Regions from separate parts of the Streptomyces sp. NPDC005805 genome, predicted to be linked through region 1. Evidence: riboswitches for the same ligand, from Rfam matches in the RefSeq annotation. Region 1 holds a riboswitch; each other region holds the start of a gene.

The links. A riboswitch is a leader RNA that binds a small molecule or an ion and turns the genes downstream of it on or off. The one in region 1 is predicted to bind cyclic di-AMP.
Positions count from the first base shown of each region.
Region 2: it holds a riboswitch for cyclic di-AMP, as region 1 does, so the genes downstream of both, ABZ457_RS03840 (C40 family peptidase) here and ABZ457_RS22275 (M23 family metallopeptidase) in region 1, are expected to answer to the same signal.
Region 3: it holds a riboswitch for cyclic di-AMP, as region 1 does, so the genes downstream of both, ABZ457_RS16925 (M23 family metallopeptidase) here and ABZ457_RS22275 (M23 family metallopeptidase) in region 1, are expected to answer to the same signal.
Region 4: it holds a riboswitch for cyclic di-AMP, as region 1 does, so the genes downstream of both, ABZ457_RS12825 (LysM peptidoglycan-binding domain-containing protein) here and ABZ457_RS22275 (M23 family metallopeptidase) in region 1, are expected to answer to the same signal.

Region 1 is NZ_JBEXXN010000044.1:36,288-39,161, reverse strand. It holds gene ABZ457_RS22280 (PrsW family intramembrane metalloprotease) at 1-132, shown strand, start outside; gene ABZ457_RS22275 (M23 family metallopeptidase) at 323-1,378, opposite strand; cyclic di-AMP (ydaO/yuaA leader) riboswitch at 1,390-1,545, opposite strand; gene ABZ457_RS22270 (PP2C family protein-serine/threonine phosphatase) at 1,760-2,874, opposite strand, start outside.
Region 2 is NZ_JBEXXN010000004.1:41,121-43,994, forward strand. It holds gene pcrA (DNA helicase PcrA) at 1-1,161, opposite strand, end outside; cyclic di-AMP (ydaO/yuaA leader) riboswitch at 1,395-1,559, shown strand; gene ABZ457_RS03840 (C40 family peptidase) at 1,561-2,757, shown strand; gene ABZ457_RS03845 (hypothetical protein) at 2,822-2,874, opposite strand, start outside.
Region 3 is NZ_JBEXXN010000026.1:69,103-71,976, forward strand. It holds gene ABZ457_RS16920 (pitrilysin family protein) at 1-801, shown strand, start outside; cyclic di-AMP (ydaO/yuaA leader) riboswitch at 1,056-1,214, shown strand; gene ABZ457_RS16925 (M23 family metallopeptidase) at 1,228-2,010, shown strand; gene ABZ457_RS16930 (GntR family transcriptional regulator) at 2,291-2,874, shown strand, end outside.
Region 4 is NZ_JBEXXN010000018.1:19,846-22,719, forward strand. It holds gene ABZ457_RS12815 (CBS domain-containing protein) at 1-212, opposite strand, end outside; gene ABZ457_RS12820 (pyridoxamine 5'-phosphate oxidase family protein) at 465-1,166, shown strand; cyclic di-AMP (ydaO/yuaA leader) riboswitch at 1,495-1,695, shown strand; gene ABZ457_RS12825 (LysM peptidoglycan-binding domain-containing protein) at 1,700-2,470, shown strand; gene ABZ457_RS12830 (ABC transporter permease) at 2,669-2,874, shown strand, end outside.

The sequences.
Region 1 (2,874 bases):
CTGCTGCACCGCCTGTGGCTGCGGCGCGAGGTGGCGGCCCCGGCCCTCGCGTACGCGGCCCGGGCGACGGGCCGGACGGCGTACGTGCCGCCGCACCGGGACTACGACGGCTACAACCCGTACCGCACCTGACGGCCGCCGGGCGCCCCGACCGTCCGGGCACGCCCGCCGGACAGGCCCCGGGGCGGGCCCGGTCGCGTCCGGAGGTATTCCGGGCTCGGCTTGGACGCGCCGAGGGTGCGAAGAGAGGTCATGAGCCCACAAAGCCCCACCCGGAGCCGCCTATTGCACGGCGCTCCCGGGCGGGGCGTTGGACGTGGTGTCAGACGCTCAGGCCCTTGCCCTGCAGCCAGGCGAGGGGGTCGATCCCGGCGCCGCCGGGGGTGTGGACCTCCAGGTGCAGGTGCGGCCCGGTGACGTTGCCGGTCGCGCCGACGCGCCCGATGGTCTCGCCGGTGGTGACCTTCTGGCCCGCGCTCGCGGTCATCGAGGACAGGTGCGCGTACAGCACCTCGGTGCCGTCCTCCAGCTCCAGCAGGATGCGGTAGCCGTAGGAGCCGGACCAGCCGGCCGCCTTCACGGTACCGCCGTGCACGGCCTTCACCGGGGTGCCGGTGGGGGCGGCGAAGTCCAGGCCGGTGTGCTGCCCGGAGGACCACATGGCGCCGGACTGCCCGTAGGTGGAGGTGAGGGTGTACGAGGAGGTGGGGAGGGACCAGCTCGCGGCCAGCTTGGCGAGGCGCTCCGCCTCGGCCTTCGCCCGCGCGGCCTCCTCGGCCTTGCGCTTCTCCTCCGCGGCCTTCTTCTCGGCCTCGCTCTGCTGCTTCTTCGCCTCGGCGGCGGCCTGTTCGGCGGCCGCCTTCTCCGCGGCGGCCTTCGCCTCGGCGTCCGCCTCGGCACGCTGCTGCTCGGCCTGCTGGAGGATGCGGGCGCGCAGGGCCTCGCCCGCGTTGGCGCCCTGCTCGGCCCCGGCGACGGTGCCCGTGCCCGTGTCGGCGACCTGGGTCATCGCGGTGAGGGGCGCGTGGGCGGTGGCGGTGTCCGTCCCCGCGTCCTCGGAGATCAGCGAGCCGACGCCCGGCAGGGAATCCGCGTCGGGGAGGTTGTCCGTGACGACATCGGGAAGGGATATGGAGACGGCGGGCTTGTCCTGCGCGGTGGCCATGCCGCCCGCGCCGACGGCGGCGATGACACCGACGCCGAGGACGGTGGAGCTGCGCGCGAGACCGCCGCGCTGCTTGGCCACGCGGTGCCGGCCGCGAACCGGGCGGATGGACTCCTCGGTGGGGTTCCACTCCCCCGGCGAGCGCTCCGGGGCGTCGCCGCCGAATCGGGAGGAGACCGACGGAGCCTCGGGAGCAGGCATGTTGGACGCCACGAAGGCGTACTCCTTTCCTTCCTTCTCGCCTACCGGGTTAGCTGACGGGTTCGGAGCAGGAAGGTCTCCTACGGGCGCCTCGACCGCACAACTGCGCGGCAGAGATGCCCGATTCACCCCAATGAGTGGTTCCCCGGTTCCCTTGCGGAATTCGGCGCGTGCGCGCGGCGCCGCCACTGGCGGCGGCTGGGACGACCGCGCTGCGTTATCGAACGTTAATAGACGGCCGGGTCGGAATCCAAGCCGTTCCCACTGATCGTTAACGACTGTGGCCAGGACTTTCCGGGACAGAAGCAGCCGGAATCGGGCGAGTTGATCACGCTTCGGTCTCGGAAGATTTCTGACGCCACGTCATATGCCGTACGTGGTGGCACGGGACGGCTACGGACGGTACCGGCGCCGTACCCGTACGCCACGCCGGCCGCCGGTCGCCGCGATGGCGCCCTGCTCGCGGGGCGGGGCCACCACCGGCACCGTGCGGCGGCGCTCCGGCTGCCCGGCGGCCGGCCGGTTCACCGCGAGCAGCGCCATGTCGTCGCTCGACCCACCGCCCGTGTAGCGGCGCACATCGTCGACGAGGGCGTCCAGCAGATCGTCCGGCTCCGGGAAGATCGCGCCCCGCAGCCGCTCGACCGGGTCGTAGAAGACCCCGGAGCCGTCCCGCGCCTCGGAGAGACCGTCCGTGTAGAAGAGCAGCGTGGAGCCGGCGGGCAGCGGATAGGTCTCGGCCCGGTCGGGCCAGCCCGCCAGGTCCGCCATCCCCAGCGGCAGCGCCGGCTCCGCCGGCTGGAGCAGCTCCACCCGGCCGTCGGCGTGCAGGACCAGGGGGTCCGGGTGGCCCCGGTTCACCAGCCGGACCGTGCTCGCCCCGACGACCTCCCCCTCCCGTACCGCCGGGATCTCCGCCAGCACGGCCGTGGTGAAGCCCTCGAAGGACTCCAGCCCCGCCCGTCGCGCGCTCTCCCGCTGGAGCGCCCGCTCCAGCCGCTGCGCCACCTCCTCCAGACTCCCCTCCTGGTCGGCCGATTCCCGGAACGACCCGATCAGCACGGCGACGGCCTCCACCGCCTCCATCCCCTTGCCGCGCACGTCCCCGACGAAGAGCCGGACCCCGTGCTTGGTCTCCTGCACGGCGAAGAGGTCGCCGCCGATGAAGGCGTCCGCCTGGGCCGCCTCGTAGCGGGCGGCGATGTGCAGTCCGGCGATCCGGTCCTCGGGGGTGGGCAGCACGGCCCGCTGGGCGGCCTCGGCGATCACCCGCGCCGAGGCCAGCCGCTCACTGCCTCTGCGCATCACCCGGTTGATGAGCAGGGCCACGGCGGACACCGTGAAGACCGTGCTGATCTCGGTGAACGAACTGATCTCGGTGACGTTGTCGTCGTAGAAGTGGAGCGCGCTGGTGGCCACCAGTGCGGCGATGCCGGTGAGCAGCGTCACCACGAAGGAGGCGAGGGAGGCGGCGATCAGCGGGGCGGCCGCGTAGAGGGGGACGGCGG
Region 2 (2,874 bases), on a different contig from region 1:
CGGGCGGCGGGACTCGTTGCGCTCGATGACGGCGTTGGCGGCGGACAGGATCGTCTGCGTGGAGCGGTAGTTCTGCTCCAGCAGGATCGTGGTCGCGTCCGGGTAGTCCTCCTCGAACTGGAGGATGTTGCGGATGGTCGCGCCGCGGAAGGCGTAGATCGACTGGTCCGCGTCACCGACGACGCACAGCTCGGCCGGCGCCAGGTCCTCGTAGCCCTCGCCGACCAGTTCGCGCACGAGCGTGTACTGGGCGTGGTTGGTGTCCTGGTACTCGTCGACCAGGACGTGCCGGAAGCGGCGGCGGTAGTGCTCGGCCACGTCCGGGAAGGCCTGGAGGAGATGGACGGTGGTCATGATGATGTCGTCGAAGTCCAGGGCGTTGGCCTCGCGCAGCCGCGCCTGGTACATCCGGTACGCCTCGGCCAGAGTCTTCTCGAAGCCTCCCCCAGAGCCTTCGGCCTGGGAGGTACCCCCAAGGGCCCGGTCGGCGAAGGTCTCCTCGTCGATCAGCTCGTTCTTCAGGTTGGAGATCTTGGCGCTGAAGGACTTCGGCGGGAACTTCTTCGGGTCGAGGTCCAGATCGCGGCAGACCAGGGACATCAGGCGCTTGGAGTCGGCCGCGTCGTAGATCGAGAACGAGGAGGTGAAGCCGAGCTTCTTCGACTCGCGGCGCAGGATGCGCACGCAGGCGCTGTGGAAGGTCATCACCCACATCGCGTTGGCCCGGGGGCCGACGAGCTGCTCGACGCGCTCCTTCATCTCCCCGGCGGCCTTGTTGGTGAAGGTGATCGCCAGTATCTGGCCGGGGTGGACGTGCCGGGTGGCCAGCAGATGGGCGATGCGGTGGGTGAGCACCCGGGTCTTGCCGGAGCCGGCGCCCGCGACGATGAGCAGCGGGGAGCCGGTGTGCACGACGGCCGCGCCCTGCTGTTCGTTCAGCCCTTCGAGCAGGGCGGCGGCGTCCACGGCGGGGCGGGGGGCGCCGTCGCGGTAGTAGCCGTCGCGGGCGGGCGGCACGTCGTACGCGCCCTGGAAGAGGTCGTCCGGGATCGGCTCCGCGGCCGCTTCCTCGGGCGGCGGCGGAGCGTGCTCGTCCCCGTGCGGCTCCTCGTCGGGAGGCGTCAGGCCGGTCAGGAAGCTGTCGTCAAAGAGGCTGCTCATCGCCTACCGAGTCTAGGCGGAGGGACGGACACTCCGGGCCGCGCTTCCGGGAATGCCCGCCGGTGCACGGTGTGTGACCGGACGCCTCCGGGACGGGGTCACAACGACACACCCCGAGAAAGGTCACGAAAATGTATCGGACATATCGAACACCAACCTTCACAGCACACACACGAATTGGTTAGCGTGCTCGATCAGACGGCCCGCAACCCTCCCGGCGAACCGCGTCGGACGGGCCGGCTGCGCCGAATCCGTACTCCTCGCAGGGCAGTTCGGAACCGGGGACCCAAAAACGCATCAAACCGGGGTGAATCGGGCCGCGTTCCTCGCGCCCGTAGGGCGTCTTCCGTTCGCCCGAACCCGACAGCTAACCCGGTAGGCGGTCCACGGAAGAAGGAGATGCCGGCCTTGGCGTCGCATCGCAGGACCCGCACACGCACCATCAAGCCCTCCCCCACCGTCGGTTTCACGACGGCCGCGCTCGCCGGCGTCACGCTGCTGTCGACACAGAGCGCGACGGCCGCCCCCGGTGAGCCGAAGCCCTCGATCGAGGACGTCCAGAAGAAGGTCGACGACCTCTACCGCCAGGCCGGCAGCGCGACCCAGGAGTACAACAAGGCCCGCGAGGCGACCGCGGAGAAGCGCCGCGAGGTCGACACCCTGCTCGACCAGGCGGCCGACCGGACCGAGAAGCTCAACGAGTCCCGCCGCGCGCTCGGCACCTACGCCGCGGCCCAGTACCGCACCGGGGCCGTGACCCCGACGGCCGCCCTGATGTTCGCGGACAGCCCGCAGGACTACTTCGACCAGTCGCGGCTGATGGACCGCATGACCGACCAGCAGCAGTCGGCGATCGCGGCCTACGAGACCGAGCGGGCCGCCGCGGCGAAGCAGCGCGCGGAGGCGGGCAAGCGGCTCCAGTCGCTCACCGAGTCGCAGCAGGCCCTGCGCACCAGCAAGCAGACCGTGCAGACCAAGCTGGCCGAGGCGCGCTCGCTGCTGTCCCGGCTGACCGCCGAGGAGAAGGCGCGGCTCGCCGCGATCGAGCGCGAGAAGGAGGCGGAGGCCCGCCGCAAGGCGGAAGCCAAGGCCAAGGCCGAGGCGGAGGCCCGCGCCAAGGAGGAGGCGGAGGCCGCCCGCCGCGAGCAGGAGACCCGGCAGCCGGGGACCGGCACGGACCCGGGCACCGGGACGGGCACCGGGACGGGCACCGGCTCCGGCTCCGGCACGGAGGACGGCGGGTACGCGGCCAAGGCCGACAAGGTCCTCGCCTTCGCCCGCGCCCAGATCGGCAAGCCCTACGTCTGGGGCGCCACGGGACCCAGCTCCTTCGACTGCTCCGGGCTCACCCAGGCCGCGTGGAAGGCGGCCGGCGTGGACCTGCCGCGCACCACCTGGGACCAGGTGAAGGTCGGCACCCGGGTCGCCACGGCCGATCTGCGCCCCGGTGACCTGGTGTTCTTCTACGACGACATCAGCCACGTCGGCATCTACATCGGCGACGGCACGATGATCCACGCGCCCAAGCCGGGCGCGAACGTCCGCGAGGAGTCCATCTACTCCATGCCGATCCACGGCAGCGTCCGCCCGGCCTGACCGGACCGGCACCCCTGCTCCCCGCGCGCACCCCACGGGCGCGGGGCGGGGGCGCGGGGACCGCTCAGGTCCAGAGCGTCGCGATGAAGATGTTGGCCACCGTCAGGCCGCCGACCG
Region 3 (2,874 bases), on a different contig from region 1:
GTGCGGGCCTTTTACACCGCGCACGTCCGCCCCTCGACCGCCACCTGTGTGATCGTCGGCGACCTGACGGGCGTCGATGTGGACGCGGTGCTCGACGAGACCCTGGGCGCCTGGACGGGCGACAAGGCGGTCCCGCACCGGGTCCCGGCGGTCACCGCCGACGACACCGGCCGGGTGGTGATCGTGGACCGCCCCGGCGCGGTGCAGACCCAGCTGCTCATCGGCCGGATCGGCCCGGACCGCCACGACAGCGTCTGGCCGGCCCAGGTGCTCGGCACCTACTGCCTCGGCGGCACCCTGACGTCCCGTCTGGACCGCGTCCTGCGCGAGGAGAAGGGGTACACCTACGGCGTCCGGGCCTTCGGGCAGGTGCTGTTGTCCGCCCCGGACGGCTCGGGCGCGTCGATGCTGGCCATCAGCGGTTCCGTGGACACCCCCAACACCGGTCCCGCCCTGGACGACCTGTGGAAGGTGCTGCGCACGCTGGCGGCCGAGGGGCTCACGGACGCCGAGCGGGACGTGGCCGTGCAGAATCTCGTGGGCGTCGCCCCGCTGAAGTTCGAGACGGCCGCCTCGGTCGCCGGCACCCTCGCCGACCAGGTGGAGCAGTCCCTTCCGGACGACTACCAGGCCCAGTTGTACGCCCGGCTGGCCGCCACCGGCACGGTCGAGGCGACGGCCGCCGCGGTCAACGCCTTCCCGGTGGACCGCCTGGTCACCGTGCTGGTGGGCGACGCGGCGCAGATCGCGGAGCCCGTGAAGGCCCTCGGCATCGGCGAGGTGACCGTCGTCACCGGCTGAGCCGGCGGCCCGTCGCCTGCGTCCCCGCCCGGAGCGGGGACGCAAGCCGCACAACGGGACGAAAGGGGACCCCGACACTGTCCGCGGTGTCGGGGTTTCTCCGTTCTTGGTGATGTATCTCCCTCATGCCCCACTAGGTGCGGCTATGGGGTGTGGCATGCGCTACAAATCGGGCTGTCCGTTTGGTGATTGAGTGATCGGCTGCCTAGCGTCTTTCCGGCTGTTCGCCGAGAAGTACGCCGCGTCCGCGGCACGGACAGTCATCGCCGAGTCCCCGTCCGGCGCGAGCCTGGGGAGCCGGGGACCCACGTTCCCCGGGGTGAATCGGAAGCCTTCGTCCGCGGAGGTGACCGTAGGAGACCTTCCTGCTCCGAACCCGTCAGCTAACCCGGTAGGCGAGAAGGAAGGAAAGGAACCAGCCTCTCCATGGCGTTCACCCGTGCCACCGGGAAGCACCGTGCCCCGAGCCGTCTGACGCGCAGGACCGCGAGCCTCGCCGGCATCGCGACCATCGCCACCACCGGCGTCATCGGCACCCTCGCCTCTCCGGCGCTCGCCGCCGAGGCCGAGGCCGCCTCCGTCGAGGACACCGGCCTCACCCAGGTCGTCTCCGTCGGCACCCTCGCCGACGAGATAGCCGACCAGGCCGCCGCCCAGCAGCGGGCCGCCGAGGAGGCCCAGGCCCAGGCCCGCGCCAAGGCGAAGGCCGAGGCGGAGGCCAAGCGCAGGGCCGAGGCCCGCGCCAAGGAAGCCCGGGAGGCCAAGGAGCGCGCCGCCCGCGAGGCCGAGCGCAAGCGCCTGAACTCCTTCCGGCTGCCGATCGCCGGCTCGTACGTCACCACCGGCTACCAGACCGGCGGCAGCCTCTGGTCCTCCGGCAGCCACTCCGGTGTCGACTTCCGCGCCCCCATGGGCAGCTCCGTCGTCGCGGTCGGCTCCGGCACGGTCGTCGAGGCCGGCTGGGGCGGCGCGTACGGCAACAACGTCGTGCTGAAGATGAACGACGGCACCTACACCCAGTACGGGCACCTCTCCTCGGTCTCCGTCTCCGTGGGCCAGCAGGTCGTGCCCGGCCAGCAGCTCGGCCTCTCCGGCTCCACCGGCAACTCCACCGGTCCGCACCTCCACTTCGAGGCCCGCACCACGGCCGAGTACGGCTCCGACATGAACCCGGTCGCCTACCTCCGCGCCCGCGGTGTGAACGTCTGAGGCACCGTGTGAACGTCTGAGGCGCCGCGCCCGACCGGCTGCTTCCGCCCGCAGGCCCCCGGCACCGCGCCGGGGGCCTGCGGCGTCCCCGCGGCCCTCCGTCGACTTCGCGCCGCGCGGTCGACTTCGCGCCGCGCGCATTCCACCGGTTCCGGCCAAAAGTCCTGAAGATTATGCCGTGGATTCCCGCGGGCCTTCGGAAAATCCCGAGGACTGGAATAGAGTCACGGGACACGAGTCAATCGGTGCAGCTTTTCGTGCGATCCACGGAGGTCCGGCCATGCGCGTTCCCGCGCACTCTGTATGCACGGCGATCCGGGACGACATCGTCTCCGGGGTCTTCGCGCGGGGCAGCCGCCTGACCGAGGAGCAGCTCGCCCGCCGCTACGGGGTCTCCCGGGTCCCGGTGCGCGAGGCGCTGCGCACCCTGGAGTCCGAGGGCTTCGTCGTCACCCGCCGGCACGCCGGTGCGCATGTCGCGGAGCCCACCGAGCAGGAGGCGGCCGACCTGCTGGAGATCCGGCTGCTGCTGGAGCCGCTCGCCGCGGCGCGGGCGGCGCAGCGGCGCACCGAGGCCCATCTGAAGGTGCTGCGCGGCCTGGTGCGGCTGGGTCAGGACCGGGCACGCCGGGGGCAGGGCGAGGATCTGCGGTCGCTGGGGGGCTGGTTCCACGAGACGCTGGCGCAGGCGTGCGGCAGCCCGGGGCTGACCGCGCTGCTGACCCAGCTCCGCCGCAAGATCGCCTGGATGTACTCCGTGGAGCAGCCGGCCGCCCCGGTGGAGTCCTGGGCCGAGCACGGCGCGATCGTGGACGCGGTCGCCCGCGGGGACGTGGAGCGGGCCCGGGCGCTGACGGCCCTGCA
Region 4 (2,874 bases), on a different contig from region 1:
CCTTCGGCGGTGTCGGAGGCGGTGCCGCCGGTGTGCCGGCGCAGCAGGTCCGCCTCCGAGACGACCCCCAGGGGTCGGCCCTCCTCGTCGACCACGGGCACGGCGGTGATCCCGTACTCGTCGAGCAGCCGGGCGATCTCCTTGAAGGCCGTGCCGGGCTGGGCGACCACCGCCTGCGGGGTCATCAGGTCGGCCACCGAGCGGTGTCTCATCGCGCACCGGTCCCAGGGCCTGTGCGCGGGCCTGCCGGAGAAGTCATGCGCGGTACCTCCACATGCGTGCGGTCCTGTTGGGGACAGTATTTCCGAGTCTGTCCGGGACCCCGCGGCCGGGTGCCCGCCGCGCGTCGCCGCCGTGCGGGCCCGGCCCCCGCTGACTACCGTGGGCGCGGGACGGCGTACGCGCCGTGTCCGCGCCGGGCGACCGGCCCACCCGGACCGACCGACAGGGGAAGGTGCCCGACCATGCCGGGACAACCGCACACGGAGCCATCCGGAGCAGGCCGGGGACGACTCGGCGGGGACATCGGCCGCCGGGTCGGGGCGCGGCGGCGGGAGCTGGGGCTCTCTCGCGAGGAGGTCGCCACCCGGGCCGGATCGGCCCCCGGCTACATCCAGTACCTGGAGGAGAACCCCGCGGCCCCGGGTATGGGGTTCCTGCTGCGGCTCGCGGACGCCCTGGAGACGACGGTCACCGCGCTCACCGGCAGCGGGGCCGACCTGCCGGAGGGGCTGGGCCGGGCGGGCTACCACCCGGAGCTGGTGGAGCTGGACGCACCGGAATGCTGGGATCTGCTCGGCACCCACGGCGTCGGGCGGGTCGCCGTGACCACCCCGGACGGGCCCGCGATCCTGCCGGTGAACTACGTGGTCTCGGAGGGCGAGGTCGCCTTCCGCACCTCCCCCGGGGCCCTGCCCGGCCGGGCCGCCGGCGGGGAGGTCGCCTTCGAGGTGGACCACATCGACGAGGCGTTCAGCCAGGGCTGGAGCGTGCTGGTGGTGGGCGACGCGCGGACGGTGGCGGACGGGGACGCGGTCCGCCGGCTCGACGAACTCGCGTACAGCGCTCCGTGGGCGGGCGGCGACCGGGAGCTGTGGATCGCCGTCGCGCCGGAGCGGGTCACCGGGCGGCGCATCCTGGTCCGCGGGGCACCCGGAAACGCATAGCGTGCAAAACGGGCATCATTGATGAAATTCCCACCATATTCCCCCCTCTCTCTCGGGAGGGGGGAACCTGTGCATTCATGCGGCGCAATGTCCGTTTACATGCCCAATGGGATATCTGGCGTTCTTTGTGATCGGTTCCGTGACATCGGTCACGCGCCCACTCCGCCGTTGTTCACCGCGCACCCCCAGAGGGCTTTCCGTGCAAGCGAACTGATGCCCCGTCGGGGAATGCGCAACATCATTTACCCGCCCTTTGAGATCGCGGACATTGTGGTTGTGAATTCCAGGCTTGTTCCCGGGCGAGCGTCTCGCCTACGGTCGCGGCATTCCGGATGGAACGCCGAATCCTGCCACTGTCCGGATACCCGATCACATCACCCGTAACGGCAGGAGCGGGGGAACCAGGTAAGTCGCCGGACCGGAATCCACACGGGATACCGGGACGGCTCGGGGTGAAGCCGCGCCCAGCGCGGCCGGGCAGCTCCAGCCCGAACCCGACAGCTCACCTCGCAGGCGACGGAGAGGAACTCGTCATGCCTGCACACGGCAAGCACCGCCGCCCCAGGACCAGCCGCCTGGCCCGCCACCTCGTCGCCGCCGGCACCGGCACCGCCGCCCTCGCCCTCCCGGTCCTCGGCGCGGCCACCGCCACCGCCGCCCCCGCCGCGGAGCTCCCGGCCGCCGCGGCCGCCGCCCCCGCGAAGAAGGCGCCCGCCACCTACTCCGTGGTCGCCGGCGACTCGCTGTCCGCGATCGCCGCCGCGCACTCCCTGGAAGGCGGCTGGCAGAAGCTCTACCAGGACAACCGCCGGGCCGTCGGCGCCAACCCGTCCCTGATCCACCCCGGCCTGGAGCTGACCGTCGGCGGCAAGGCCGCCACCAAGGCCAAGGCCCCCGCCAAGCCCGCCGCCGAGCGCGCCGACCGCTCCGAGAAGCGCACCGCCCCGGTCGCGCAGCAGGCCGAGGCCGCCCCGAAGACGTACTCGGACGACCTCGACGGCTGGATCAAGGAATCGCTGGACATCATGGCCCAGCACGGAATTCCGGGCAGCTACGACGGCATCTACCGCAACATCATGCGGGAGTCCTCCGGAAACCCGCTGGCGATCAACAACTGGGACTCCAACGCCGCCAAGGGAACGCCTTCCAAGGGCCTTCTCCAGGTGATCGACCCGACCTTCCAGGCGTACCACGTCCCGGGCACCTCGACGGACAGCTACGACCCCGTCGCCAACATCACGGCCGCCTGCAACTACGCCGCCGACCGCTACGGTTCGATCGACAACGTCAACGGTCCCTACTGACCGGAAAGGCCGAATCCACGGATTCGACCGCCGTACATCCCATTGCAGAAGCCAACGGACGCCGGGCGCCCGGACCGTCACCGCACGGTCCGGCCACCCGGCGTCCGCGCATTCCCCCGGTAAAGGCGTCCGCGCCCGCCGCCCCCGGACAGCGCACCAGTCCGCGCGGCGGTCCTCCGCCCGCGCTGCAATGGACAGATGACGGCGCCACCCGACGACTGCCTCGCCCGCAACGAGTGGATCTGCGGCGACTACCTCTCCACCCGCAGCGAGATCCTCGTCGACGCCGTGCTCCAGCACCTGGAGCTGACCTTCCTCTCCGTCCTCATCGGGCTGGTCCTCGCCGTGCCCCTCGCCGTCGCCGCCCGCCGCTGGGGCTGGGCCGCGGCTCCCGTCCTCGCCCT